4 regions of the Micromonospora sp. NPDC049203 genome follow, and region 1 is predicted to be linked to each of the others. Evidence: riboswitches for the same ligand, from Rfam matches in the RefSeq annotation. Region 1 holds a riboswitch; each other region holds the start of a gene.
What was found. Region 1 has a riboswitch for cyclic di-AMP ahead of ACGFIA_RS19225 (C39 family peptidase). Riboswitches for the same ligand answer to the same signal wherever they lie in the genome.

Region 1 (7,144 bases):
GGGCGGCGATCGGCAACTTCTTCCTGGTCCAGGCGTGGATCCCGCTGGGCGGCTACTTCTACAGCGTCAACAACGTGAGCTGGTCGCTCTCCTGTGAGCTGGCGTTCTACCTGTGCCTGCCGCTCGTGGTGCCGTGGCTGCGCCGGGCCCGTACCGGGGCGCTGCGGACCGTGCTGGTCGCGGCGCCGCTGCTCATCCTGGCGCTGTGGCCCGGCCAGCACCTGGTGCCGGAGGAGCAGCGGTGGTGGTTCACCCAGATCTTCCCGGTGACCCGGTCGCTGGAGTTCTGGATGGGGGTGGCCGCCGCCGAGCTGATGCGCCGGCACCGCTGGCGCGGACCCAACCTCGCCGCCGCCACCGGCATCTTCGTCGCCACCTGGGTGGTCGCCGCGATGTGGATCCCGGCCGAGTTCTGGGCCGCCCTGCTCGCCGTGGCGTACCTGCTGGTCATCGCCGCCGCGGCGGACGCCGACGTGCGCGGCCGGTCCACCCCGTGGCGGTCCCGGGCGATGGTCTGGCTCGGTGAGGTCTCGTTCGCCTTCTACCTGGTCCACGTGCTGGTCATGGTCACCGTGCTGCGGCTGACCGGGCACTGGGGGACCGGGCTGCCCGGCTGGCGCGGCCCGCTCGCGGTGCTCGGTTTCCTGGTGGTCACGCTCGCGCTGGCCGCCGCGCTGCACCGCTGGGTGGAGGTGCCGATGATGCGCCTGCTCGGCCCGTCCCGCCGGGCCCGCGCGGCGTCGCGCGCACCGGCCGTGCCGGCTCCGCGCGGGCCCGCCGCCACCCCGGCCGCCGACGGCGGCGCGACGTCCGGGACCGGTCCGGCCGAGGGCGTCGAGTACGCCGGGCGGCGTCGCCCGGACTGACACGCGCACACGTCGGCCGGTTGATCCGCGACACGCCGTGCGGCGGTGCGTTGGTGGGGGATCGGCGGTAATTTGTACCCGTGCTTCCGATCGCGCTCACCTGCCCCGTGTGGTGGGTGGCGCGCTGGGCCGCCCGGATGTTCGCCAGTCTCGCCGTGGTCGTCGCCTGCTCGTTCGGCGCCGCCGCGCTGCCGTCCGGTGTCGCCGCCGCTCCGGCTCCGGCGGTCGCCGTCCCGGCGTACCCGGCCGTGGGCGCCTCGGCTGCCGCACGGCCGGAGGCCGACCGCGTGGCCGAGTGGCACGCCCGTCCCGCCGGTGGCCCGGCACCCGCCGCCCGGGTGGCGGTCCCGGGTGACCCGCAGCCGGTCCCGGCCGGCCGGACCGCCGCGCCGGCCGGCCCGCGGGCACCGCCCGCCCGCTGATCCACCCACGGGCCGCGCCCGTTCACCGCACCCACCGCACGTCATCCCCGCACCCGCCACGGCGGCCCAACGGCGCCCGGCGAGGTCGTGCGGGTCCTCCCGCCAGGTCCTTCCCGTGAGGTGCCGACCATGTCGCAGACCGCTCTGTACCACTTCCTCACCTCCGTGCCCGAGGCCGCCGCCATCTGGTCCTTCCTGCTGCTGCTCGCCCTCGGCCTGCTCGCCGCGCTCGTGGCCCGGCCCGACCGCGACGCCGCGCCGGAGGCCGCCGCCGAACCGGCCGACGCCGCCCGCCGCGACGACCTGATCCGGTACGCCGAGGAGGTGGCGGTGGCCGCCGCCGGGGCCGCCCAGACCGCCCGGCGCCGCCGGGAGCAGTGGCTGGCCGCGCAGGACGAGGCGGACCGGGCGTGGACCGCGTACGACGAGGCGGACGCCGCCGCCCGACGCCTGGCCGGCACCGCCGCGCTGGCCGCCCCGCGCACACCCCGAACCCCCGCGGAGTACGCGACCCGGGAGCGCTGGCTGCGCCACGCCGCCATGACGGCGCACTGGCGGGGCGACCTGAGCGCCCGCCAGCTCGCCGACGTGCTGGCCCGCCGCAACGGCTGGGATCCGCGCCGGCACCCGGCCGACCAGGAGATCGTGCTGGCCCGCATCGTCCGGGACGGGCGCCGGGCCGGGTGGGAGAGCGCCGCCGCGCGGGAGCGGCAGTCCTGGCGGGACGCGGAACTGGCCGCCGAGGCCGCCCGTACGCTCGCCGCCGAGGCGTACGCGGCCACCGCGGCGCTGTGGCCCGCCCCGGCGTACCGGAGCGCCGCGACGAACCCGCTGCCGGTGCCCGCGCCGGTGCGGCGTGCCAGGTGGCGTCCGGCCCGGGTGGGCTGAGACGGGCGTCTCGACCGAATCGTTACCCGCGATGTTTGCGGGCCCGGGGACCCGGGCCGTCGAATCGGGCGCCGGGCGCAGAACGGGCCATCGAGTCACGCGACTGCGGGCCGGCTGCTCGCAGTCTGTCCGCTTTCCGCCGCCGGGTGACGTGAAAACCGCTTGTCCCATCGAGTGAAGTCAGTAACCGGCTGTTCCGAAATCCGTTACCGCAGATCACGTTTACGCAGGTCGGGACGTTTGGCAGGGGGCAATACCGGCCGGTAGTGTCGGCGCGTCGATGCGGTAACCGATCGCCGACGGCGACGCCGCACCGACCCGCCTAATCGTGTCTCACGAACCGGGGACCCATAAGCAACATCGGGGTGAATCCGCGGGCCCACGGCCCGTGGTAGGGCGTACTTCCCGCCCGAATCCGTCAGCTAACCCGGTCGGCGGTCACGGAAGGAGTACCGACCTCGTGCCCACCCCCCGATCGTCCCCCCGCCTCCACGGCAACGCGGTGCCCGCGCTCGCCTGACGCGCGACCGCAACCGCCCCCCTGGGCGCCCGGCGTCACGGGCGTTCCCGATCCCCCGGCCATCCGGCCCCGCCAGCACGCGTGAGTTCCTCCGCGTGCCGGGCCGGCGTGCGCCGCTCACGCCCCGTGGAGGATTTCGTGAAGCACCACCTGAAGCGTCAGCTACGACGGATCGTCACCGAACGCCCGTACCAGATCATCGCCGGATCGGCCGCCGCGCTCGTGCTGGCCGCCGGTGCCGGCACCGTCGCCACCGCCGGTGACGACGCGCCGGTCCAGGAGAACACCGCATCGGTCGCCGAACTCGGCGCCGCCCGCCTCGGCGAGCAGCCCGCCAGCCGCGGCGAGGCCCGGATCGCCGTCCCGCAGGCGTCGCCTAGTGCCTCGGCCGCGCCGAGCGCGTCGCCCAGCGCGTCGGCGTCGGCGAAGGCGTCGGCGGACCCGGACACCACGGCGAAGGCGAAGCCGAAGCCGCCGTCGAGCAGGTCGCTCGACTACGACTACCAGGCGCAGACCAACTACTTCTACTGCGGCCCGGCCGCCGTGCGCAACGCGCTCAGCGCCGCCGGCATCGAGCGCAGCCAGGACGCGCTCGCCGGTCCGCTCGGCACCACCGAGATGGGCACCAACTCGGCCGAGGACACCACCCGGGTGCTCAACCAGCAGGTCAAGGGCAACCCGTACCGGACCCGCATGATTCCCGCCGGCTCCGCCAGCCCGGCTCAGATGGACCGGCTCCAGGCCGACGTGGTCGAGGCGATCAGCAACGGCCGCGCGGTCGTGGCGAACGTCGCCGGCACCGTCACCGACACCAACGGCGGCTGGCACTCGTTCCCCGGTGGCCACTACGTCGCGGTGGTGGGCTACAAGAACGACGGCCGGATGGTGCGGATCGCCGACTCGGCCGACCCGTCGCTGCCGTCGTACTGGGTCACCACGATCGACCTGGCGCACTGGATCGCCAGCCGCGGCTACTCCGCCTGACCCGTCCGCAAACCCGAAGGCCGGCACCCCCCGGGGGTGCCGGCCTTCCCCGTCCCACCTTCCGCCCTCGTTGATCTTGCACTTTCGGCCCTTCCACAGCGGGGTAAAACGGGCATCGGCGGGGCCGCAACTGCAAGATCGACGGGCGGGGGTGAGGGCGGGGCGGGACCGAGGTGGGGTGGGTTCGGTGTCGCGGGGGCGGGGCGGGCGGTGGCAGACTGCGCCAATGGGCGATACGACGGGTGACCGGCATCTGGTTCTCCTGCACGGCATGGGCGCCACCGGTGAGGTGTGGCTGCCCTGGGCGCCGCTGCTGGAGCGCCGCTGGCCCGGCCGCTGGCTCGCCAGCGATCTGGCCGGTCACGGCTGGTCGCCGCCGCTGCACGGCTACTCGTTCGAGGCCCTGGCCCAACGCGTGGCCGACGGGCTCGGCCCGGTCCGGCTCGGCCCCGACGACCGGCTCGTGCTGCTGGGGCACTCGCTCGGCGGGGTGGTGGCGCTGGCGCTCGCCGCCCGGCAGCGGGGTCTTCCGATCGACGCGGTGGTGGGCCTCGGCATCAAGGCGGTCTGGTCCCCGGCCGAGCTGGCGAAGTCGGCGGAGCTGGCCGCCCGGCCGGTCACCTGGTTCGCCACCCGCGACGAGGCGGCCCGGCGCTACCTGCGGGTATCAGGGCTGGCCGGACTGTTCGCCCCGGACCATCCCGTGGTGGAGGCGGGGCTGCGGCGGGAGGACGGCCGCTGGCGGCTCGCCATGGACCCGGCCGCGTTCGCGGTCGGGGAGCCCCGGCTGCCGGCGCTGCTGGCCGCCACCGACGTGCCGGTGCTGCTGGCCCGGGGCGAGCTGGACCCGATGGTGACCGACGCGCAGCTCAAGGAACTGGGCGTGCCGGTTGCCACGCTGCCGGGGCTGGGCCACAACGCGCACGTCGAGGACCCGGCGGCGGTGCTCGCCCTGCTCGACCCGTACCTCTGACCTGGCCTACACCACGGCGCGCGGCGCCGGGACCGCCCAGTCGGGTTCCAGCTCCCGGCGGGCGGCGGCGAGGAACGCCTCGGCGTAGGCGTCGGCGGGGAAGTCGCCCAGGTAGCGCGTCCGCGCGGCCCAGCGCTGCGCGGCCTTCGGGTCGGCGTCGAGCAGGTCGGTGAGCACCTCGTCCACGTTCGACATGTCCCGCCGCAGCACGTAGCCGGACGCCGCGAGCGGGAACCGCTCGACGAAGTGCTCGCCGTCGGCGCCGGTGTCGGTGACCGCGTACGGCTTGCCGGAGTAGAGCCAGTCGGAGATGACCCCGGAGACGTCGGAGACCAGCGCGTCGGCGCGGTTGACGCACTCGGTCAGCGTCAGCTCGCGGGCCGCTGCGGCACCCCACAGGTGCGGCCGGCCGGTCTTCGCCCGGTCGGCGGCGAGCAGTTCGGTGAGCCGGGCGAGCTGACGGGCCGAGGCCGGGTTCTTGCCGGTGTATGGGTGGGCGCGCAGGATCACCGCCACCTCGCGGTCGATCAGCCGGCGGATCAACGTCTCGGCCACCGGCAGCGAGCAGTAGTTGGCGTCGGCGTGGTGCCCGGTCCAGGTCGGGGTGTAGAGCACAGTGGGGTGCGCCGACGGGGTGACCGGCTCCCGGCGTACCTCGATCGCCTCGACCTGGGGACGGCCGACCACGACGAACTTGTCGGCGGGGATCTCCACGCCGGCGCGGGCGTACCTGTCGACAGCCGCCTGCCCGGCCACGAAGATCTTGTCGAAGATGGCCGAGACCGGGTTGGCGCTGGGGGCCTTGTCGCTGTCGCCGTGGTGCAGCTGCACGTGGGTGAGCTGGTTGAACCGGATCAGGTGGGCGTTCTTCGCGCCGTGGTTGACGTAGAACGCCACGCGCAGGCTCGGCGCCAGCGCCTCGTCCAGCGCCTTCAGCGTGGGGCAGAGGACCACCGGGGCGCGGGTGGCGGCGGCCACCGCGGGCAGGAGCTCCGGCTCGCGCAGCACCACCACGAACGGGCGCCCGATCCGTTCCAGGTACGGCAGCCACATGGTGACCTGATATTCCGAGCCGGGCGGCGCGGAGAAGTGCAGCACGAACTCGGGCTGGTGGCGGCGCAGCGCCCGGCCGACCGGGCCACCGCCGGCGGGCGGCCGGAACCGCCGCCGGGCGAGGTCCAGCGCGACCGCCCCGCACCCGGCGCCCACCAGCAGTGCGGCGGCCAGCGCCGTCCAGGCCGGCAGCGCCAGGACGGCGGCGAGCGCCACCACGGCGAGCAGCACCAGCAGCGCGTCGCCGAGCCGGGCCGCGACCACAGGTGTCCAGGTGCGGACCGGGAGGTTGGCCGCGCGGAGCTCCAGCGCGCCGGCCTGCCGCAGCGGCCCGACCAGCAGCACCAGCCCGAGCAGCACCAGCGCGGTGGCGGCCAGCACCGGGTCGAAACCGTCGTCGAGACGGCGGGCGTAGCCGACCAGGATGCCGGCGGCGACGAGCACCGTCTCGGCGAGGCCGTCGGCCGACGGCCGGACCCGGCGCTCCCACGCGGTCGCGGCGAGCGCCGCGACGGCCAGGGCCAGGCCCCAGCCGGTGGCCCCGGTGAGTGCCACGACGAGGAAGGCCAGCACCGCCAGCCCGGTGGTCAGCACCCGGGCGAGCAGCTTGCGGACCAGGTCACCACGCATCTGGTACGTCCCGTCGGATTCAGGCGTCGGCGGACAGCTCGGACCGATCCGGGCCCGGCTGGGCCGGTACCGCGGCGGCCTGCTCGCCCGGGGCCCGGCGCACGTCGACCACCTGGCCGGTCAGGTCGGAGATCAGCACGTCCAGGGACGCCTGCGCGACCGCCTCGGAGGAGAGCAGGGTGTGCTCCGGCTCCTCGCCGAACGCCCGCGTCCGCATCGGGGTGGCGGTGCGCTCCGGGTTGACGCAGTTGACCCGTACGCCGAACTCGGCCCACTCGTCGGCGAGCGCCTGGGTCAGGTTGACCAGCGCGGCCTTGGTGGCCGAGTAGAGCGCGTAGCGGGCCCGGCCCCGGGTGTACGAGCTGGACGTGTAGAGCAGCAGCTGGCCCTTTGTCTGCTGCAGGTACGGCAGCGACTGGCGTGCGATGGTGACCGGGCCGACGAAGTTGACGTGCAGGAGACGGTCCATCGTCTCCTCATCCATCTCGGCCAGTGCGCCCTTTTCCAGGATGCCGGCGGTGACCACCACGTGGTCGATCCGGCCGGTCGCCTCGAACGCGGTCTTCAGCGCGGCGGCCACGTCCTCGGCGCGCTCGACGTGCGTGCCGGTGGTGGAGCGGCTGAACGGGAAGACCTGGGCGCCGTAGCCCCGGGCCAGCTCGGCCAGGTCGTGGCCGATGCCGTAGCTGCCGCCGAAGACCACGATGGTCCGGCCGGTCAGCTCCTCGGCGTAGCTGCGGTGGTCGGTCAGCCGGGGCGCCTGGGCGGCGGCGAGCTGGAACAGCTTGTCGGCCAGGTGCACGTCGAC
Region 2 (7,144 bases), on a different contig from region 1:
GGTCCGGCCGTCGACGGTGCCGGTCACGCCCAGCCCTTCGGCGTTGGCGAAACCCCCGACCGGCGGCAGCGGCCCGGCCTCGGCCGCGGCCTCGGCGACGGCCCGCGCGATCGGGTGCTCGGAGGCGGCCTCCAGCGCGCCGGCCACCCGGAGCAGTTCGGCGGCGTCCTCGCCGTCGGCGGGCAGCACCTCGGCCAGCGCCATCCGCCCGGTGGTCACGGTGCCGGTCTTGTCCAGCACCACGGTGTCGACCCGGCGGGTGGACTCCAGCACCTCCGGCCCCTTGATCAGCACCCCGAGCTGCGCGCCGCGCCCGGTGCCGACCAGCAGCGCGGTCGGGGTGGCCAGGCCGAGCGCGCACGGGCAGGCGATGATCAGCACGGCCACCGCGGCGGTGAACGCGGCGGTCGTACCGGAGCCGGTGCCGAGCCACCAGCCGAGCGTGCCGGCGGCCAGCGCGATCACGATCGGCACGAAGACGCCGGAGATCCGGTCGGCGAGCCGCTGCACCGCCGCCTTGCCGGTCTGTGCCTGCTCCACCAGCCGCGCCATCTGGGCGAGCTGGGTGTCCCCGCCGACCCGGGTGGCGCGCACCACCAGCCGGCCGCCGGCGTTCACCGTCGCGCCGACCACGGCGTCGCCCGGCCCCACCTCGACCGGCACCGACTCGCCGGTGAGCATGCTGGCGTCGACAGCCGACGTGCCCTCCTCGACCACACCGTCGGTGGCGACCTTCTCGCCGGGCCGGACCACGAACCGGTCCCCGACCGCGAGCTGCCCGACCGGGATCCGGGTCTCCTGCCCGCCGCGCAGCACCGCCACGTCCTTGGCGCCGAGTTCGAGCAGGGCGCGCAGCGCCGAGCCGGCGGTGCGCTTGGATCGGGCCTCGAAGTACCGGCCGGCCAGGATGAACACGGTCACCCCGGCGGCGGCCTCCAGGTAGATGTTGCCGGCGCCGCCGCCGCGGGTGATGTCGAAGCTGAACGGGTGCTTCATGCCGGGCATGCCGGCGTCGCCGAGGAACAGCGCCCAGAGCGACCAGCCGAACGCGGCCAGCGTGCCGAGCGAGACGAGCGTGTCCATGGTCGCCGCGCCGTGCCGCAGGTTGACCAGCGCGGCACGGTGGAACGGCAGCCCGCCCCAGACCACCACCGGGGCGGCCAGCGTGAGCGAGGCCCACTGCCAGTAGTCGAACTGCCAGGCCGGAACCATGGCGAGCACGATCACCGGCACGGTGAGCACGGCGGAGACCCAGAGCCGGGTACGCGCCGCGTGCAGCTCGTCCACCGGCTCCCCGGCCGCTGCCGCCTCCGCCTGCTCGGGCGGCGGCGGCACCACTGCGGTGTAGCCGGTCTTCTCGACCGTGGCGATCAGGTCGGCCGGCGCGATGTCGTCGGCGTACCGGACGGTGGCCTTCTCGGTGGCGTAGTTCACCGTCGCCTCGACGCCGTCCATCCGGTTGAGTTTCTTCTCGATCCGGGCGGCGCAGGACGCGCAGGTCATCCCGCCGATCGCCAGTTCGATCAGGTTCGGCGCGGTGGGCAGCGCCTTTCCCGTGGCAGTCATCGCGGCACCTCCGGCGCTCAACTGTGCCCGTGCCCCGGGGTGCCGTGTCCGGCGTCCGGGGTCGGTGCGGGGGTGGATGCCGGCGCGGCGGGCGCAGGCGCGGTCTGGTCGCCGGCCAGGACGGTGAACTCGGCGGTGTGCACCGCGTCGCCGTGCCGGAAGTCCAGGTAGAGACGGTACGCCCCGGCCGACGGCACCTCGGCGGCGAACGTGACCGCCGGGCCTGCGGGTGTGCGCCCGTCGCCGGGCGTGCCCTCCGGGTGCACGTGCAGGTACGCCAGGTCGCCCTGCCGCAGTGCCACCAGGTGCCCGTACGCGCCGAGGTAGGGCTGAAGATCGGTGACCGGCCGCCCGTCGCGGCTGACGGAGAGCGTGAGCCGGTTGGTCCGGCCCGGCTCCGGCGTGCCGGTCAGGGTGACCGTGTAGCCGTCGACAGTCGTGCTGGTCGCCGGTGCCGGCAGTGGCCGGGCGGCCAGCTCGCCGGGGACGGTGACGTCCAGGCCGAGGGTGAGCGGCTCCCCGCCGCCCGGGGTGAAGTCGGCGAACGCCCGCCAGACGCCGGGGCCGTCCACCGGCGAGGCGACGCGCCAGGTGCCGTCGCCGTCCATCTCCGGGTGGACGTGCCGGAAGCCGGAGAGGTCCCGCCGGGCGACGATCAGGTGCATACGCTTGTCGTGGGCCACCTCGTAGCGGGTGACGGGTGCGCCGTCCGGGCCGGTGATCCGGAAGGCGAACTGCCCCGCCGGGGCGGCGGCGGGCTGGAAGGTGTAGCCGCGTTCGGAGACGAGCAGGCCGCCGGGCAGGTGCGCGGAAGCGCCGCCCGTCTGGCTCTCGTCGCCGTGACCGGCGTCGCCGGCCCCGTGGTCGCTGTCGCTGTCGTCGTGGCGGGTCTCGGCGGCCGGGGTGACGGGATCGGCCAGGTTGCCGATCCCGTACGCCGCGCCGAACACCGCCACGAGGCCGAGGGCGAAGCCACTGAGCTTCGTCGCCGTGTTCATTGGTGTCTCCTCGGTTTCCGCGGGTCCGTCGGACCCGTCACGCACCGACGAGGTCGTAGCCGGCCTCGTCGACCGCCGCGCGGACCGCGTCCACGTCCAGCGGGTCCTGACTGGTGACGGTGACCCGGCCGCCGGCCAGGTCGACCTGGACGTCGGTGACGCCCGGAAGCGCGCTCAGCTCGGTGCTCACCGAGTTGACGCAGTGCCCGCAGGTCATGCCGCTCACCTGGTAGGTGCTCTCCATCTCGCCCTCCGATCTTATACCCCCCAGGGGTACGTTCGAGACGTTAGCATACCCCCGAGGGGTACGCTATCCTCGGTTTCATGACCGCGCCGTCCAGCCCGACCCGGGGCTACACCGCCAGCAAGGACCAACTCCTCGCCCGGCTCCGCCGGATCGAGGGTCAGGTCCGTGGCATCGAGAAGATGGTCGAGGACGACCGCTACTGCATCGACGTGCTCACCCAGATCTCGGCCATCCAGGCGGCGCTGGACAAGGTCGGCCTCGGCCTGCTCGACGGCCACGCCCGGCACTGCATGCACGAGGGCGCCGCCGAGGGCCGGGCCGACGAGATGGCGACCGAGATGATGGCCGCCGTCGGCCGCCTGATGAAGCGCGGCTGAGCGGGGACCTCCGGCCCCCGGAACCAGGCACATCGACCCGCGCCGACGCGTCGGGGCGGTCGTACCGTCGAAGTGGCGGGCAGGCCGACCCCGGCGGACCCGCGGCGACGGACGGAGGGCGGCCCGATGATGTGGCAGAGCCCGATGATGGGCTGGATGTGGATCTGGTCCCTGCTGGTGCTCGCGGTGCTGGCAGGGCTCGTCTGGGCGGCCGTGCGGTGGACCGGCCCCCAGTACCTGGGCCCGACGACGGCCCGGCGCATCCTGGACGAGCGGTACGCGCGCGGCGAGATCGACGAGGACGAGTACCGGCGACGCCGGGCCGGTCTGACCTGATCACGCGAGGCGAGCGTCACCGGTCCCGGTGAGGTCAGGCTGCCTACCATGGCCGGGCGACGACCCGGACGTGGTCGACACGTCCGCGCCGCCCGGGTGACCAGACCGGTCCGGCGGACCAGGCGTCGCCCCGACCGTTGGGAGACGCCATGGGTGCCGACCACACCCGCCCCGCACCCGCCGCGCCGCCGGGCGTACGCCGGCTGCTCGTCGCAGTGGTGGTGCCGCTGTTCGCACTCACCGTGATCGCGGCGCTGGTCCTCTGGCCCCGGCAGGACCGGGAGCCGGTCGGCGGCGCGGACGTCCCCCGCTACCACGGCACGGTGACCCGGGTGGTCACCGAGCCCTGCCCGCCGACCCCGGAGGCCCCGGACGGCGGGGGCGGCCCCTGCGGCACCGTGACGGTGACCGCCGAGCAGGGTCCGGACGCGGGCCGCCAGGTCGAGACGCCGATCCCGGCCGGGCCCGGCGCGCCCCGGGTCGCGGTCGGCGACGAGGTGGTCCTGGTCGAGCTGACCGACCCGGCCGACCCGGCGGTGAAGTCCTACAACATCGCCGAGCACCAGCGCGGCACGCCGCTGATCTGGCTGATGGTGCTGTTCGCCGCCGCGATCGTGGCGTTCGGCCGCTGGCGCGGGCTGGCCGCGCTCGCCGGCCTGGCGGCCAGCTTCGCCATCCTGCTCGGCTTCGTGCTGCCGGGCATCGGCGCCGGCCAGCCGCCGCTGCTGGTGGCCATCGTCGGCGCCGCGTTGATCATGTTCGTGGTGCTCTACCTGACCCACGGGATCACCGCGCAGACGTCGGTGGCGGTGCTCGGCACGCTGGGCAGCCTGGTGATCACCGGCGTGCTCGGCCTGCTCGCCACGTCCGCCACCCACCTGACCGGCTTCGGCAGCGAGGACGCCACCACGCTGTCCATGTTCCAGGCCGACGTGGACCTGCACGGCCTGCTGCTGGCCGGCATCATCATCGGCTCGCTGGGCGTGCTGGACGACGTCACGGTCACCCAGGCGGCCACCGTCACCGAACTGGCGCACGCCAACCCCGGGCTGTCCCGGCGGCAGCTCTACCGCGCGGCGACCCGGGTCGGCCGGGCCCACATCGCGTCCACCGTCAACACCATCGTGCTGGCGTACGCGGGCGCCTCGCTGCCGCTGCTGCTCCTGCTGGTCGCCGACTCCCGCCCGGTCAGCGAGATCCTCACCAGCGAGTTCCTCGCCCAGGAGATCGTCCGCAGCGCGGTGGCCACGCTCGGCCTGATCGCCGCCGTACCGCTGACCACCGGCCTGGCCGCGATCGTGACCACCGCCGGACGGCGCCCGCGCGGCGCGGAGCCGGCGCCGCCCGCGCCCCGGCCGCCGGCCGGACGGGACGACGCGCTGGAGGCGCTCGGCGGCGGAAGGAGTACGGAGGCCGCATGGTGAGACTCCGCAGCGTGACCATCGATTTCAAACGCGACGCTGGTCACGGTGCGCCACGGCGAAATCTCGCTATTGGTCGGCTTCCGGACGTAGATCCTCACGAGTGCTGTCGGGTAACCTCGCTGCCGGTCACCGCCGAAGGCGCGCACCGGCGCCAGCGGTGCCGCCGCCCAATCGCCCACGGGCGAGCCGGGGAACCAGGTACATGGGGTGAATCCGCGACAGCGGTAGGGGCCACTTCCGTCCCGAACCCGTCAGCTAACCCGGTCGGCGGCCGACGGAAGGGAACACTGTGACGGCACCCCTGCGCCGCTGGCTGACACCCGTGGTGGCCGTGCTGGCCTCACTGGCCGTGCTGGCCGGGCCGACGCCGGCGACCGCGGCCCCCGCCGCGGCGGCACCCGGCAACCCCTCGGGCCACGAGGAGGACGGCGAACCGCCGCTCATCACCGAGGCGATCGACTCCGCCAACCGGAACTTCCTCCAGGCCAAGGCGAAGCTCGCCAAGTCGCAGGACCGCCAGCGGCGGCTGGCGGCCGAGGTGAAGACGGCACAGGCCGAACTCGACGCGCTCAGCCCGCAGGTCAACCAGCTCGCCGCCCAGTCCTACCGGACCGGCCGGATGGGCGCGATGGCGATGCTGCTGGAGAGCAACTCCCCCGACTCGTTCGTCCGCCGGGTCAACGCCCTGGACGAGCTGAACCTCCTCAACGCGCAGCGCCTGGCCGCCATCAACGCGGTCAAGACCCGCGCCGAGCAGGCCAAGATCGCGATGGACGCCGAGGTCCGCGAGCAGGAGAAGCAGAAGAACGCGATGGAGCGCGAGAAGGTGCAGGCCGAGCGCGCGCTGAAGCTCGTCGGCGGCCTCGGCTTCACCGGCGGACTGGTCTCCGCCACCTCACCGGTCGCCAAGATCGCCCCCGGCCGCACCGCCGACGGCGGGTGGAAGGCCGAGTCGTGCAGCGAGGACGACCCGACCACCTCGGGCTGCGTCACGCCGCGCACGCTGCACGCGTACAAGGAGGTCCGGCGCGCGGGCTTCAAGCGCTTCGTGGGCTGCTACCGGTCCGGCGGGCCGTGGGAGCACCCCAAGGGCAAGGCGTGCGACTGGTCGCTGCAGAACAGCGGCTTCGCACCCTGGCACAACAACGACACCCGCAGGTACGGCAACGAGGTGGCCGCCTTCCTCATCCGCAACGCCGACCGGCTGGGCATCTACTACGTCATCTGGAACCGGCAGATCTGGTTCCCGGCCACCGGCTGGCGCTCCTACAGCGGGCCGTCGAACCACACCGACCACGTCCACATGTCGCTGCTCTGACGCCGGACACCACGAAGAAGGGGCCGCCCTCGGGCGGCCCCTTTCGTCTTCCCCGTGGATCAGCTCGCCAGCGCCGGGTCTGCGGGCGCCGCCGGGGCGGGCAGCGGGGCCGGGGCCTGCGCCACGGTCCGCACCTCGCCGCCGGCGAGCCGGTACGACATGCCGACCACCGTGCACCGCCCCGCCGCCACCCGCTCGGCCAGCACGCCGGACCGGGCCAGCAGCGTCTCCACGGTCTGCGCGATGTGCACGTCGATGATGCCGTCGAGGTCCTCGACGCCCTGGCGGGCGGCGCGCAGCAGGCTGGGCGAGACCGCGTCCACCACCGCGCCCAGGTGCCCGGCCGGGGCGGCGCCGGTCCGGACCCCCTCGCGGGCGGCCTGGACCGCGCCGCACGAGTCGTGCCCGAGCACCACCACGAGCGGAGTGCCCAGCACGGTGACGGCGTACTCGACGCTGCCGAGCACCTCCGGCCCGGCGGTGTGCCCGGCGGTACGCACCACGAAGAGGTCACCGAGGCCGCGATCGAAGATGATCTCGGCGGCGAGCCGCGAGTCGGAGCAGCCGACGATCACCGCGAACGGGTGCTGGCCGTCGGCGACAGCCGCCCGGTGGCCGGCGTCCTGATTCGGATGCTGGGGGACGCCGGTGACGAACCGGTGATTACCGGCACGCAGTTCGGCAAGTGCCTGCTCCGGGGTCCTCGGCGTCATGTCGCTCACCTCGTCTACCAGGGAACTACCAGGCCGGACGGCCTCGCGACCAACGTTCACACGCCCCTCGGGAGCCGTCAAGATTCGTGATACGCATTTCATACTTTCCCGTCGCCGCCCGCCTCCGGACCGCGCCGATTCGGCAGGTGGCGGCGGTGGCCATAG
Region 3 (7,144 bases), on a different contig from region 1:
CGTTGCTGGTGAACTCCAAGCCGGGCGCGCTGGCCGAGCAGCTGGTCATGCTGGACCGGATCGCCGAGGACCAGCGCCGCCAGATCGCCGGTGTGCTCAAGGTGCGTGACGAGTACAACAAGCAGAAGGAGAAGCTCGACGCGCTGATCGCGCTGGAGATCAAGCAGCAGAACGATCTCGCGGCGAAGAAGAAGCAGATCGACGCGGAGATCAAGCGGCTGACCGCCATGCTGCCGGTCACCTCGATCCGCCCGGCGGGCTGCCCCGCCGTCGACGGTGTGGTGAGCAGCGCCGCGCGGACCGCGATCAAGACGGCGTGCGCCCAGGTCGGCGACCCGTACGTGTGGGGTGCCACCGGCCCGAACTCGTTCGACTGCTCCGGCCTCACCCAGTACGCGTACAAGGCGGCGGGCATCTCGCTCACCCACTTCACCGGCGCGCAGTGGAACGAGGGCCGCAAGGTGTCCCGCTCCGAGGCGAGACCGGGTGACCTGGTGTTCTTCGGCTCCGATCTGCACCACGTCGGGCTCTACCTCGGCAACGGCGTGATGGTGCACGCGCCACGTACCGGTAAACCGGTCCAGGTGTCGAGCATCAGCACGATGCCGATCGCCGGCTTCGTCCGGGTCGCCTGACCGTATCCCGTACCACCGAGAGGCCCCCGGTCCGTCACGGACCGGGGGCCTCTCGCCGTGCGGTGACGGGTCAGCGCGGCGCACCGACCGGGGACGGCAGGATCAGCACGTCGTCCAGGTTCACGAACATGATCCGGTGGCCGAACTGGACCTGCACGTAGCGGTTCTCGCCGCGTACCACGGTCCGGTCACCCGGGGCCGAACCGTCGAACGAGACGGCCCGGTAGTACTCGCCGGGCAGCACCCCGCCGACCGCGTACCGCTGGCCGGCGGCGAACGTGTACTGAAGCGGCGAGATGGTCTGGTACGGGATGGTGTCCGGGTAGGCGGCCTGCTCCGGGTAGGCCCGCCCGTACACCGGGATGGTGGCCTTGCCGGGCCGCGGGGTCACCACGAAGCCGGTGGCCCACTTCGCGGTCGGCGCGGAGGCCGGGTTGAGGAACCACGCCTTCTGGCCGAGATACCAGATCGCCGTCCAGTCACCCTGCCGGCCGGCGAGCGCGTACGTCTGACCGGCCGAGGCGCGGGCGCCGTGGTCGGAGATGTACATCGTGTCCGGCGTGCCGTCCGGGCGCAGCCCGAGGTCGTTGACGAGCGGGGCGTCCGGGCTCGGCGCGGTCCGCAGGATCACCGACGAGGAGCCGCGCGACGGGCACGGCTCGGCCGGCGGCCTGGGCGTCGGGACGCCCGGCGGCTGCTGGTTGCAGCCGGTGAACGCCGGCCGGTTGGTGGCGAAGTCCGGGTCGATGGTGACCAGACCGGTCCGCGCGGTGCCGGTGGTGCGGAACGGCGCCTTCATCAGGTCGAAGTAGTGCGACCAGTCCCAGTACGGTCCCGGGTCCCAGTGCATGCCGCCCACCGCGCCGGCGTTGATGCCGGGCACGTTGTCGTGGCCGATGATGTGCTGCCGGTCCATCGGGATGCCGAGCTTCAGCGCCAGGTGGCGCACCAGCTTGGCGGAGGTGCGGTACATCGCCTCGGTGTACCAGGTGCCCTGACCGGCGAAGCCCTCGTGCTCCAGGCCGATGGACTTCGCGTTGACGTACCAGTTGCCGGCGTGCCAGCCGACGTCCTTGGTCTTGATGTGCTGGGCGATGTAGCCGTCCACCGAGCGCAGCGTGTAGTGCCAGCCCAGGTAGTCGGCCCGCTTCACCAGGTCGACGCTCGGGCCGAAGTAGCCCTCGGTGTCGTGGATGACGATGTACTCGATCTTCTGCTGCTTCGGCCGGTCGCCAAGATCGTGGTTGCCGTAGTCACCCGGGTCGTCGCTGAGCTGCTCGTACGGCGCGGGGATCCACTCACAGGCCAGCCGCACCGGGCACTCCAGCCCGTCCGGCCGCTCGGCGTTACGCAAACCGAGCCGGGCCAGCCGGGAACGGTCCGGCGTCGCGGCGGTGGCGGCGAGCGTGACCCGCTGGCCGTCGTCGGTGGTCCGGCTGGCGCCCTGGCCGAGCTGGTCGTACACCTCGTCGGCGAAGGCCGCCGCGCCGTCGGTGGTGTCCGCGCCGGAGTACCGGGCCACCGCGCCGTACCAGGCCGCCGGGTCGGTGCCGGCGCCGACCGGCCCGCCCAGAGCCTTCTGGTACGACGCCAGCAGCGCCGCGCCACCGCGGATGTTCGCGGCCGGGTCGGTCCGCAGCGTCCCGGCGTCGAGCCCGGTGAGCGCGGCGGCGGCGTCGAGCGTCTGGAGCGAGGCGGGCGGCAGCGGGGCCTCCCGCTCCGGCGTGGCGGCCGTGGCCGGGTCGAGCTTCAGTGGACGGGAGTCGTCGCCGCGCGGGTCCTCGTCCTCGTCGACGTGGGCGCTGCCCGGCATGGCGAGGATGTGCGCGGCGTCGGTCAGGTGCATCGGGCCGTAGCCGCCGCTGGTGCTCGGCTGCCCGGTGTGGGTGTCCCAGCGGGACTCCAGATAGGAGACACCGAGCAGCACGTTCTGCGGGACGCCGTACTCGGCGGCCGCGGCGGCGTATTGTTGTTGCCTGTCGCTCGCGGGCGGGGACGTGTCCGGCGCGGCGGTCACCGGGCCGGTCGTCGCCAGCGCGGTGGCGGTGGCCACGGCGGCGGCGAGCAGTATCCGTCTGCCCGACGGCGGGGCGGAGAGGTGCATCGAACCTCCTGGACAGGGATGGGGGTCACTGCGTCTCCACCCTCACTCCGCACACCCGTGACGGTCAATACCTTTCCAGTAAGTAATCAGCCGTGAAAGAAAATTTCACTTCCGTCAGTGGTTCGCCGCCGGATCGCGTACGGAGTGTCACGTCGCTGGAAGTTGCGGATCGATAACGGTGGTCCCTACTCTGGTGAATCGTCGGCCGTACGTCTCACCGTCCAACCCGGTCGGTGACGGACCGGCACCGCCGAGTCGCCCGCGGGCGAGCCGGGGAACCAGGTACCTGGGGTGAATCCGCAGCGATGCGGTAGGGCGGCTCCCTTCCCGCCCGAATCCGTCAGCTAACCCGGTAGGCGGAACTGAAGAAGGAGTACGGACGCCGGTGGCACTCCATGCCCCGCGGCCGTCGTCGAGCCGGTCTGTCGACCGGTCCACGGCTGTGCCGCGTACCCGCTGGTCCCGCTTCACCACCGCCCTCGCCGCCCTGGTCGGCACCGCTGTCGTCCTGACCGGTGGCGCCACCGCGGCACACGCCGAACCCTCGGTCGCCGAGATCGAGGCCCAGATCGACCGCGACTGGAACAAGCTCGAACCGGTCATCGAACAGGTCAACGCCGTACGCGAACAGCTCGCCGCGCGGCGCGAGCAGGCCGACGCGCTCGGCCGGCAGATCGCGCCCCTCCAGGCCCGGGTGGACGCCGCGCTCGGCCAGGTCGGCGGGCTCGCCGCCGACGCCTACAAGGGCGACAACCTCTCCACCGTCAACGCGCTGCTGGGCAGCCGCTCACCGGGTGACCTGGTCAACGGCCTGGAACTGCTCGACCGCTTCGCGCACCGGCAGCACGAGCAGGTGCGCTCCGTCGCCGCGCTGCGCGACGAACTGGCGGCGAAGAAGAAGCCGCTGGACGAGATGATCGCCGGGCTGGCGCGCACCGAGGCCCAGCTCGCGGCGAAGAAGAAGCAGATCGACGCCGAGATCGCCCGGCTGCAGAAGCTGCGGCTCAAGGTGTACGGCAAGGGCGGCGGCGGCCCGCTGCGCCCGGCGCCCTGCCCGGCCGGTTACCCCGGTGGCGCGGCCGGTGCGGCGGTCAAGTTCGCCTGCGCCCAGATCGGCAAGATCTACGTCTGGGGCGCGGCCGGGCCGGACCACTTCGACTGCTCGGGCCTGACCATGGCGGCGTGGGCCAAGGGCGGCGTGTCGCTGCCGCACAACGCACGCCAGCAGCACGGCGTGACGAAGCGGATCGGCCGTGCCGAGCTGCGTGCCGGTGATCTCGTCTTCTACTACGGCGACCTGCACCACGTGGCGATGTACGTGGGCGACGGCTGGGTGGTGCACGCCTCCCAGTCGGGCAAGCCCATCACGATGAAGCGGGTCGACGACGGCGACATCAACAGCTACGGCCGGGTGTAAGGAAGGGCCCCCTCTTAACGCCTCCGGTAGAGGAGGGGGCCCTTCTTAACAACTGCGGGCGTCCGTCAGCGCGTCGGCCAGGTGCGCCAGCTCTGCCAGGACCGGCTCGGCGTCGGGCCGCGCTGCCCCTGGTAACGCGAGCCGTAGACGGCCGAGCCGTACGGGTGCTCGGCCGGCGAGGAGAGCCGGAAGATGCAGAGCTGGCCGATCTTCATGCCCGGCCAGAGCGTGATCGGCAGGTTCGCCACGTTCGACAGCTCCAGCGTGACGTGGCCGGAGAAGCCCGGGTCGATGAATCCGGCCGTCGAGTGGGTCAGCAGCCCCAGCCGCCCCAGGCTCGACTTGCCCTCCAGCCTCCCGGCGAGCTGGTCGCCCAGCGAGATCACCTCAAGCGTGGAGGCGAGCACGAACTCGCCCGGGTGCAGCACGAACGGCTGTCCCTCCGGCACCTCGACCATCGAGGTCAGGTCGTCCTGCTGCTTCGACGGGTCGATGTGTGTGTAGAGATGGTTGTTGAAGACCCGGAACAGCCGGTCCAGGCGTACGTCGATGCTCGACGGCTGCACCAGCGTCGGCTCGAAGGGCTCCAGCGCGAGCGTGCCGGCCTTGATCTCGGAGACCAGGTCGCGGTCGGAGAGCAGCATCCGAACACCATAGCGACCGGTATGGGTGACCTGCGTGTCGCACTACATCTTCGTACACGTGTTCGATAGAGTGTCCACATGGCTTCCTGGTCCGAATTCGCCGCCGACGAGCCCCGCCTCGCCGACGAGATCCGCCTCCTGATGCAGCAGTATGGGCCGGGCTTCGGCTACCTCGCCACGGTCCGCGCCGACGGCGGCCCCCGGGTCCACCCGGTCTCCCCGGTGATCACCGCCGACGGGCTCTGGTGCTTCGTCGTCGACTCGCCGAAGCGCCGCGACCTCGAACGCGACGGCCGTTATGCGCTGCACTCGTTCCCGCCGGAGGAGAGCGACGACGAGGCGTACATCGCGGGGCGCGCGCGGCAGGTGACCGACCCTGCCACGGTGACGCGGCTGGCCCGGATCGCCCGCGCGGCGCCGCAGGGCGACTGGCGGCTGTTCGAGTTCACTGTCGAGGCGGCGATGCTGACCCGGCGCGACCCGGTGGCCCAGCCCGGCGCCGCCCCGCCGCAGGTGCGGGTGTGGCTCGATCCGCGCGGGGTCGAACCGGCCCGGCGTGACCCGGTTGCCGCCGAGGGCCTTCGCGGCCGGCACGGCTTCGACACCCGCCGCCCGGCCGCCTGACCCGGCCCACGACGAACGGTGCCGGCCCGTCCGAGGACAGGGCCGGCACCGGTGTACGCGGTACGACGGTCAGGCTGCGCGGTAGGCGTTCCACGCGGTGAGCATGCGGCTCGCCTGGCCGGCGGTGAACTGGTACATGCAGGAGTCGTACGTGTAGTCCATGAAGTTGGTGATCGGGTCCTTGCCGGCGGTCGAGCAGGTGTCCCGGCCGGTCGGGCACTGGTACGCCGGGGACGCTTCGGCCGGGGTGTCGGAGACGCTGTCGCCCGAGCCGGAGCAGCCGCCCTGGAAGGTGTGGTAGAGGTTCAGCCAGTGGCCGACCTCGTGGGTGCCGGTGTCACCCTGGTTGTAGTTGGTCGCGGTGCCGCCGGGCAGCGACTCGTTGAGCACCACCACGCCGTCCATCTTGTCCAGCGTCCGCTTCGGGAACGTCGCCCAGCCCAGCAGGCTGTCGCTCAGCTCGCCCAGGTAGATGTTCAGCGTGTTCTTGCCGCCCTCACGCAGCGAGGTCTTCATCGAGCGCTCGGCGGAGGAACCCTGCACGATCGGGTACCACGACGGGTTCGTCACCCGGTTGATCTTCGTGAGCTGGAACCCGAACGCGGTGGCGGCGCCGCCGGTCGAGCCCGCGTACGACTGGTTCAGCACGGTGATCTGCTGGTTGATCATTGAGTCGGTGATGTTGCCACCGGCCCGGGTGCTGTTCTCCTGGATGACGTGCACGACGACCGGGATCGTCACGGTGGCCAGCGGGGCCACGGCGCCGGTCCGGAAGTTGGCCCGCTCGCGCTGCGCGGCGGCGAGGTCGGCCTCACGGTCACGGACCTGCTGGGCGGTCAGGTGGTTGGGGTCGAGCTTGGCGTTGCCGCCCTTCGCGACGCGGGCGTTCGCGTGCTCGTCGGCGTGGGCGTCGGCCGGCTCGGCGCAGGTGCCGGCCGGGGCGGCCGAGAAGGCCGAAGCAGCGGGGACGACGCCGACGGCGGCGGTGCTGAGCAGCAGCGCGAGGGTCGACGTCGCGACACCGGCGGTACGCCGGGTCAGCAGGTTGGGACGGAGTCCCATGGGCCCACCTCTTTCTGACGGCGTGCCAGGGGGTGTGTCACGCCGGTTCGGAAACGTGGGGCAGACGTTACATCCCATCGACGCATTTGAGAACGCCCATACGTTTCCGACGTGCAACTTCGCGCGTGGGGGGTACCTGGGTGCACGGGCGTGGTGACCTCAGGTAGAGTGATGCCGCCTGCGGGTGTAGTTCAATGGCAGAACATCAGCTTCCCAAGCTGACAGTGCGGGTTCGATTCCCGTCACCCGCTCCAACGTGAGGCCCCAGCTCAGGACGTGTTTCCTGGCTGGGGCCTCAGTCGTTCCTACTGCTTCTTGCGCTGGCCGTACCGGTCACGGCCCTTCTTGATCTGTTCGCTGAGCCCGCTCGCCGCAGTCGCCCAGGTTCAGTGCGGCGATGAGTTGCGGGTCGTGGCCGGGTCTACCGGTTGACGGAGCGGCAACCGGAGGAGCAGACCCATGGGCAAGTTGATCGCGACCGAGTTCCTGACCCTCGACGGCGTGGCGCAGGCGCCCGGCGAGCCCGACGAGGACCGTGAGGGCGGCTTCAGTCACGGCGGCTGGCAGATGCCGCTGCTCGACGAGGCGTCCGGCGCGGCGATGTTCCAGCAGGCGAGCGGCATGGACGCGCTGCTGCTGGGCCGCAAGACGTACGACA
Region 4 (7,144 bases), on a different contig from region 1:
CGCCCGCCGCCGCCGCGTTCTACCAGGCCACGCCCGCCGAGCCGCGCGGCGTGGTGCGCCGGCGCACGATCCAGTCCGCCTCCGAGAAGGTCACCCGGATCGAGGACGACCTGCTGGATCCGGAGGCCGCGCCGCCGGACATGGCGGTGGTCGGTGACGGGGCCCTGCTGGCCACGCTGTCCCGGGCCACCGGCCGGGGCATGCGGGACATCGTCGCCACCATCCAGCGGGAGCAGGACGAGGCGATCCGCTCCCCCGGCAACGGCGTCACGATCGTCTCCGGCGGCCCGGGCACCGGCAAGACGGCGGTGGCGCTGCACCGGGCCGCGTACCTGCTCTACTCCGACCGGGCCCGGTACGCCGGCGGCGGCATCCTCGTGGTCGGCCCGTCCGGCGTGTTCGTCGAGTACATCGCCTCGGTGCTGCCCTCGCTGGGCGAGGAGACGGCCACGCTGCACTCGCTCGGCTCGCTGTTCCCCGGCCTGTCCGCGTCCCGCGCCGACCCGCCGGACGTGGCGGCGGTGAAGGGTTCGCTGCGGATGCGCCGGGTGCTGGAACGCGCGGTCCGCGACGCGGTGCCGGACTCCCCGGCCGAGCTGCGCCTGCTCTACCGGGGCGAGCTGCTGCGCCTGGAGCGCGCCGCGCTGGACGCGGTCCGGGACCGGACGCTGGCCCGGGGCGCCCGCCGCAACGAGGTGCGCCGGGCGGCGTTCGACGCGGTGCTCGCCGCGCTCTACGCGCAGGCCCGCACGCTGCGGGTGGGCCGGCTGCCGGAGCAGCCGGCGTTCGAGGACGAGATCATCGAGCGGCCGGAGTTCCGCGAGTTCCTCAAGGCGTGGTGGCCGCGGCTGCACCCGCGGCACGTGCTGGACTGGCTGGCCCGCCCGGACCGGCTGCGCCGCTACGCCGGGGGGATCCTCTCCTCGGCCGAGATCCGGCTGCTCGGGCAGGCGTACCGCACGCTCGGGACCGACGGGCTGACCGTGGCGGACATCGCGCTGCTCGACGAGCTGGACGCGCTGCTCGGCAAGCCCGTGCAGCGGGCCCGGCCCAGGCGCGACCCGTACCAGCTCGCCGGTGGCGTGCGCGAGCTGAGCACGTACGCCGACCGGCAGCGTGCCGCCCGCGCGGCGGCCCGGGAGCGTCCGGCCGACTACCGCGACTACGCGCACGTGGTGGTGGACGAGTCGCAGGACGTCTCGCCGATGCAGTGGCGGATGGTCGGGCGGCGCGGGCGGCTGGCGTCCTGGACGGTGGTCGGCGATCCGGCGCAGACCGCCTGGACCGGCGACCCGCAGGAGCTGGACCGCGCCCGGGACCAGGCGCTGGGCCGACGCAAGCGACACCGCTACGAGCTGACCACCAACTACCGCAACTCGGCGGAGATCTTCGCGGTGGCGGCGGCGGAGATCCGCCGGCTCTACCCGGACCTGCCGCTGCCCGACGCGGTGCGGTCCACCGGCGTGCCGCCGGTCGAGCGCACGGTGCCCGCCGCCGACCTGCCGGCGGCCACCGTCGAGGCGGCCGAGGCGCTGCTCGCGCAGGTGGAGGGCACCGTTGGTGTGATCACGCCGGTGCCGCGCCGGGACGAGGTGGCCGGCTGGCTGGGCGCGCTCGGCGCGAGCCGGCTCCAGGTGGTCACCAGCCTCCAGGCGAAGGGCATGGAGTACGACGGCGTGGTGCTGGTGGCGCCGAGTGAGATCCGGGCCGACCCCGGTTCGGGGGTACGCACGCTCTACGTGGCGCTGTCCCGGGCGACCCAGCGCCTCACCACGCTCGACCCGCTCTGAGGGACACCCGTCCGCGCCCCTGACGTCACCCACAGTTCAGTTGCATACATAGCGATGTGAACATACATTGGGCCTGGCCGGTACGGGGCAGGAAGGGTGTTGGCGTGGGCGCAGGTCATGACCACAGCGGCGCGGTGGCCAACGCGGCACACCGCCACCGGGGCCGCCTCTGGGCCGCCTTCGCGCTGCTCGCCGTCCTGATGGTGGTCGAGGCGGTGGCCGCCTTCACCACCGGCTCGCTCGCGCTGCTCTCCGACGCCGGGCACATGTTCACCGACGTCCTCGGCATCGGCATGGCCCTGGCCGCGATCACCGCCGCCCGCCGCGCCGGCACCGACCCGCAGCGCACGTTCGGGCTCTACCGGCTGGAGGTGCTCGCCGCCCTGGCCAACGCCGTGCTGCTCGGCGCCGTCGCGCTCTACGTCCTGGTCGAGGCGGTACGCCGGTTCGGCGAGCCGCCGGAGGTGCTGGCCGGCCCGATGCTCGTGGTGGCGGTGCTCGGCCTGCTCGCCAACATCGTCGCGTTCGCGCTGCTGCGCGCCGGGGCGAAGGAGAGCATCAACCTGCGCGGGGCGTACCTGGAGGTGCTCGGCGATCTGCTCGGCTCGCTCGGCGTGATCGCCGCCGCGCTGGTCATCGCCGCGACCGACTGGTGGTGGGCCGATCCGCTGGTAGCCGTCGGGATCGGCCTGTTCATCCTGCCGCGCACCTGGCGGCTCGGCCGGGCCGCGCTGCGCATCCTGGTGCAGGCCGCGCCGGAGCACCTCCAGGTGACCGCCGTGCACGACCGGCTGGCCGCCGTACCCGGCGTGGCCGAGGTGCACGACCTGCACGTCTGGACGCTCACCTCGGGCATGGAGGTGGCCTCGGCGCACCTGACCACCGACCCGGGCGTGGACCCGGGGCAGGTGCTGGCCGCCGCGCGGGCCGCCCTGCACGAGGACTTCTCCATCGATCACGCCACGTTGCAGGTCGAACCCGGAGCGTCGGCCGGCGTGTGCGGGAAGACCGAGTGGTGATTAGGGCAGACTTAAATCACTGTGGCTGTTGTAGTCTTATGCCGGTTTTGCCCCACCTGGTGGCGTTGCTCCACCGAGCCACGCCCGGGCAGCGCCGGTAGTGTCGGTCGCGGCCGCACCCGCGGACGCCACCGGCCCCGGTGGGGCGGCCGTCGCCTAATCGTCCGCAGGGACGAGCCGGGGAACCACGTACGTGGGGTGCATCCGCGTCAGCGGTAGGGATCTTCCGTCCCGAACCCGTCAGCTAACCCGGTCGGCGTTGACGGAAGGACGTGTGAATGCCCCACGTGGCACCTGTACGACGGACAGCCGCCCGGTTGGCGGCCCTGCTCGTCGCGACGCTGGCCCTCGGCGTCGCGACTGTTCCGGTCTCCCCCGCCTCGGCGGGGCCGGCGACCGGCCTGCTCGCCGCCGCGCCCGGCGGCGACGACGAGGGCGGCACGCCCGAACTGCGTGCCCAGCTCGACGCCGCCAGCAAGGGCTGGCTGGAGGCCAAGGCCGCGCTGAACCGGTCGGTGAGCCGCCAGAAGCAACTGAACGAACAGCTCAAGACGGTCGGCGCCGAGCTGGCCGTACGCGACGCCAAGGTCGGCGAGATCGCCGCCGTGGCGTACCGCAACGGCCGCCTGGGCACCGCCGGGGTGCTGCTGGGCAGCAGCAGCCCGGAGGGCTTCATGGACCGGGCCGCCGCGCTGGAACAGGTCGCCGCGCACGAGGACCGTACGCTGCGCGACCTGATCGCCACCCGGGACCAGGCCACCCGCACCCGCGCCCAGCTCGACGGCGAGATCCGCGAGCAGCGCAAGCAGGTGACGGTGATGGCCAAGCGCAAGGAGCAGGCCGAGCGCGCCCTGGAGGTGGCGAACGACCGCGCCACGCGCAGCAGCAGCGGCGGCAGCGTCCAGGGCACCTCCACCAAGAACGCGAAGCCGGCGCCGCGCAACTCGGACGGCTCCTGGCCCCCGGAGTCGTGCAGCGTCAACGACCCGACCCCGGCCAACGGCTGCATCACCCCGCGCACGCTGCACGCGCTGCAACAGGCGAAGGCGGCCGGCTTCACCAGGTACGTCTCGTGCCACCGGCCCAGCGGCTCGGGCGAGCACCCGAAGGGGCGGGCCTGCGACTTCGCCGCGCAGAAGAACGGCTTCGGCGGCGTGGCCTCCGGCGGCGACCGGACGTACGGCAACAACCTGGCCGCGTACTTCGTGCGCAACGCCGACCCGCTCGCCGTGCTCTACGTGATCTGGTTCAAGCAGATCTGGCTGCCCAGCAGCGGGTGGAAGTCGTACAGCGGGGGCAACGGCGACCCGTCCAGCGACCACACCAACCACGTGCACCTGTCGGTGTACTGAGCGCCCGGAAGGGGCCGGCCGGATCAGGCCGGCCGGCCCTCCAGGGTCGCTCCGAGACGCGCCGCCAGGCCCAGGTGAGCCGCCCGGGCCTGGCGGAACGCGTACCCGAACAGCGGTGCCGGCGCGGTGAGCGTGATCTCCACCTCGACGCGTACCGTGCCGTCGTCCTCGTCGCGCAGCCGGGTGTGGTTGCGTACGGTCGTCGCCGGCTGCTGCCGGGCGACGGTGACCACCTCGTCCTCGCTCGCGATCAGCACGTCCGCCTGGTAGGTCACCGGGAAGTGCAGCGGGCCGAGTTGCAGCCGGTCGGTGATCGCGTAGCTGGCCAGCGCGCCGGGCCGGGCCGGCAGCTTCCGGACCCGGACGATCAGCGGATGCAGCTCACCCTGGCGACTCAGGTCGCCTAGCAGGGCCACCGCTTCGGCCCGGCTGCACCGGGCCTGCACGGTGTAGCTGAAGCTGTCGCTGCTCTGCAAGCGGGCCCCCTCGCCGTCGTGCGTCGCGACGATCGTCCCGTACCGACGCCGGACTGGCAACGGGTAGAAGGTCCCCTGGCCGCAGGGGGTGCGAACGGCGCTCAGGCGCCGGGCAGCACCTCGGGGGTGTCGTCGGCGAACCACGGCTCGGGCGCGCCGAAGAGGCCGAGCAGGCCGGTCACCCAGAGCTGCCGGTGCACGAACCGGCTCGGCTCGGTGACCACGAGCTTGACGCCGCTGACCTCGCAGGTCTGGAAGCCGGCGACCATGGCGCTGATGCCGACCGAGTCGATGAACGTGACAAGCCGCATGTTCAGCTCGATCCGCGCGGGGCGGGCCTTCGCGAGCACCTCGGCGATCGCTTCCCGCACCTCGTACGCGGTGTCGACGTCGATCTCCCCACGGGGCGCGATCTCGACGACACCACCCGGCCGCACCGACTTCACGATCGACAGGCTCACGCGAGCACCTCCACTCGCCCATGACGGGCGCCTCATCAGTACGCGGGCCGCGACCGAGAGTATTCCTCCCACGCCCCGGTCGCCACCCCCCGGGATGAGCAATTCGCGAACTGGGCACACCTGGGCGTACCCAATCCGGACCACCGGGTTCCAGTTTCCCCCTGTGGCGGGCCACGGCCAACCGTGCGACCGGGCGGGCCCGCCGATCCCGCGGACCAGGGTAGCTGGCGCACGCACGTCCCGTCCGCACCCGTCCCGGCGCGTTCGGGTGCTTCGTCCCGTTCACCGGCCGCACCCGCCATGACCCGGGCGTGGTTTGCCGCCGGGTCCGGTGGGGCACTGCCCGGGACAGTGACCGCCGGATGGACACCGGAGTCCGAAGTGGCCGCCGGCCTTCGGCACCCGAGGAGGTAGAACGATGTTCGGAACCAACCTGCTGGACCGCCGGGGCAAGGCCGAGCGGGTCGCCGACCAGGCGTGGCAGCACCTGCTCTCCGCCGTCGGTTCCGCCGGTGACAGCATGCGCGACGCCACCCGGACCGCCCGCCGCAGCTCCTCCGGCCTGGCCGACGACGCCACCGACCTGGTCGGCTCCGCCGCCGAGGAGGCACGCCGCCGGGCCGGTCTCGCGTTCGACGCGCTCGCCGGCCGCCGTCCCGCGCTGCCCTGGACGCTGCTGATCGCGGCGGCGCTCGCCGGCGCGGCGATCGGCTGGGCCGCCGGCACCGCGGCACGCGCCGCCGGCAGCCGGGACCGCGCCGCCGACGACATCGAGTTCGTGGACGTGGACCGGCCGAACTCCCCGGCCGGCCTGGACGGCTGACCCCAGACGCGCCAGACACGGTGGCCGCCCCCGGGACTCCCGGGGGCGGCCACCGTGCTGCCTCACCCGGATCGGGCGAGGGCCGCTCACCCGGAACGCGCGCAGGATCGCGGGTGCGGGACCACGTGCCCGTGCCGCGACCGACGGGAGGGAGAGCCGGATGGCCACCGACACGATCACGCGTACCGACCGGGACATCCAGTCCGCCGTGCTCGACGAGCTGACCTGGGAACCCCGGGTCGGCCCGGACGAGATCGGGGTGACTGTCACCGAGGGCGTGGTGACGCTCACCGGCCGGGTGGACAGCTACGCCAAGAAGTGGGCCGCCGAGCGGGCCGCGCACCGGGTCACCCGGGTCCGCGCGGTCGCCAACGACCTCGCCGTCCGGATCGGCACCGCGGCCGGGCGGGAGGACCCGGAGATCGCCATCGCCGCCGTCCGGGCGCTGGAGTGGGACGCGTTCGTGCCGATCGAGACGTTGCAGGTGACTGTGGCCGACGGCTGGGTCACGCTGCACGGCGAGGTCGAGTGGGAGTACCAGCGGCGGGCCGCCGAACGCGCGGTCGCCCGGCTCACCGGCGTGTGCGGGGTGAGCAACGGCATCGCGGTGCGTCCCACCGCCCACCCGGACGGAGACGACCTGGCCGAGCGGATCGTGGACGCGCTGGCCCGCAACCGCGCCACCGAGGCCGAGGAGGTCGACGTGCGGGTGCACGGCGACACGGTGCTGCTGGACGGGCAGGTCCACTCGGCCGGCGAACGCGAGGAGATCGAGCGGGTGGTGTGGAACGCCCCCGGCATCCGCGAGGTGCGCAACCACCTCGCCGTGCGATGAGGCGGAACCACCCCGCCCGGGTGAGCCCGGCTCACCCGGGCGACCGCCACCGTGGGAGGCATGAGTGATCCGAACCGGCTGACCACGAGCGGGCGGGTGAGTGCCGGATGACCACGCCACTTCAGGTCACCACCGCGCGGCTACGGGTCCCGGTGACCGAACGCGACCATGTCCGCGGGCCGGTGGACGCGCCGGTCACAGTCGTCGAGTACGGCGACTTCCAGTGCCGGTTCTGCGGCGCCGCGTACCCGAACCTGACCGAGGTGCTGCGTCAGCGGGCCGACGTGGTGCGGCTGGCGTACCGGCACTTCCCGATCACGAACGTCCACCCGTACGCGGAGAACGCCGCGGAGACCGCCGAGGCCGCCGCCGCGCGGGGCCGGTTCTG

Region 2: another riboswitch for cyclic di-AMP. It lies ahead of ACGFIA_RS10860 (hypothetical protein); the one in region 1 lies ahead of ACGFIA_RS19225 (C39 family peptidase).
Region 3: another riboswitch for cyclic di-AMP. It lies ahead of ACGFIA_RS24810 (NlpC/P60 family protein); the one in region 1 lies ahead of ACGFIA_RS19225 (C39 family peptidase).
Region 4: another riboswitch for cyclic di-AMP. It lies ahead of ACGFIA_RS20530 (hypothetical protein); the one in region 1 lies ahead of ACGFIA_RS19225 (C39 family peptidase).

What each region holds. Positions count from the first base shown of each region.
Region 1 is NZ_JBICSV010000006.1:342,304-349,447, reverse strand. It holds gene ACGFIA_RS19240 (acyltransferase) at 1-866, shown strand, start outside; gene ACGFIA_RS19235 (hypothetical protein) at 947-1,288, shown strand; gene ACGFIA_RS19230 (hypothetical protein) at 1,418-2,176, shown strand; cyclic di-AMP (ydaO/yuaA leader) riboswitch at 2,486-2,628, shown strand; gene ACGFIA_RS19225 (C39 family peptidase) at 2,823-3,680, shown strand; gene ACGFIA_RS19220 (alpha/beta hydrolase) at 3,907-4,653, shown strand; gene ACGFIA_RS19215 (CDP-glycerol glycerophosphotransferase family protein) at 4,660-6,336, opposite strand; gene ACGFIA_RS19210 (bifunctional cytidylyltransferase/SDR family oxidoreductase) at 6,356-7,144, opposite strand, start outside.
Region 2 is NZ_JBICSV010000003.1:392,662-399,805, reverse strand. It holds gene ACGFIA_RS10890 (heavy metal translocating P-type ATPase) at 1-1,566, opposite strand, end outside; gene ACGFIA_RS10885 (hypothetical protein) at 1,584-2,564, opposite strand; gene ACGFIA_RS10880 (heavy-metal-associated domain-containing protein) at 2,602-2,808, opposite strand; gene ACGFIA_RS10875 (metal-sensitive transcriptional regulator) at 2,889-3,188, shown strand; gene ACGFIA_RS10870 (SHOCT domain-containing protein) at 3,315-3,524, shown strand; gene ACGFIA_RS10865 (YibE/F family protein) at 3,674-4,948, shown strand; cyclic di-AMP (ydaO/yuaA leader) riboswitch at 5,103-5,234, shown strand; gene ACGFIA_RS10860 (hypothetical protein) at 5,238-6,266, shown strand; gene ACGFIA_RS10855 (carbonic anhydrase) at 6,326-6,979, opposite strand.
Region 3 is NZ_JBICSV010000011.1:78,574-85,717, reverse strand. It holds gene ACGFIA_RS24820 (C40 family peptidase) at 1-635, shown strand, start outside; gene ACGFIA_RS24815 (peptidoglycan recognition family protein) at 706-2,739, opposite strand; cyclic di-AMP (ydaO/yuaA leader) riboswitch at 2,978-3,113, shown strand; gene ACGFIA_RS24810 (NlpC/P60 family protein) at 3,125-4,156, shown strand; gene dcd (dCTP deaminase) at 4,222-4,800, opposite strand; gene ACGFIA_RS24800 (pyridoxamine 5'-phosphate oxidase family protein) at 4,879-5,424, shown strand; gene ACGFIA_RS24795 (zinc metalloprotease) at 5,494-6,486, opposite strand; tRNA gene ACGFIA_RS24790 (tRNA-Gly) at 6,667-6,740, shown strand; gene ACGFIA_RS24785 (dihydrofolate reductase family protein) at 6,946-7,144, shown strand, end outside.
Region 4 is NZ_JBICSV010000007.1:176,889-184,032, reverse strand. It holds gene ACGFIA_RS20540 (AAA family ATPase) at 1-1,790, shown strand, start outside; gene ACGFIA_RS20535 (cation diffusion facilitator family transporter) at 1,895-2,809, shown strand; cyclic di-AMP (ydaO/yuaA leader) riboswitch at 2,953-3,083, shown strand; gene ACGFIA_RS20530 (hypothetical protein) at 3,088-4,161, shown strand; gene ACGFIA_RS20525 (SRPBCC family protein) at 4,185-4,637, opposite strand; gene ACGFIA_RS20520 (STAS domain-containing protein) at 4,739-5,098, opposite strand; gene ACGFIA_RS20515 (hypothetical protein) at 5,517-5,921, shown strand; gene ACGFIA_RS20510 (BON domain-containing protein) at 6,082-6,756, shown strand; gene ACGFIA_RS20505 (thioredoxin domain-containing protein) at 6,864-7,144, shown strand, end outside.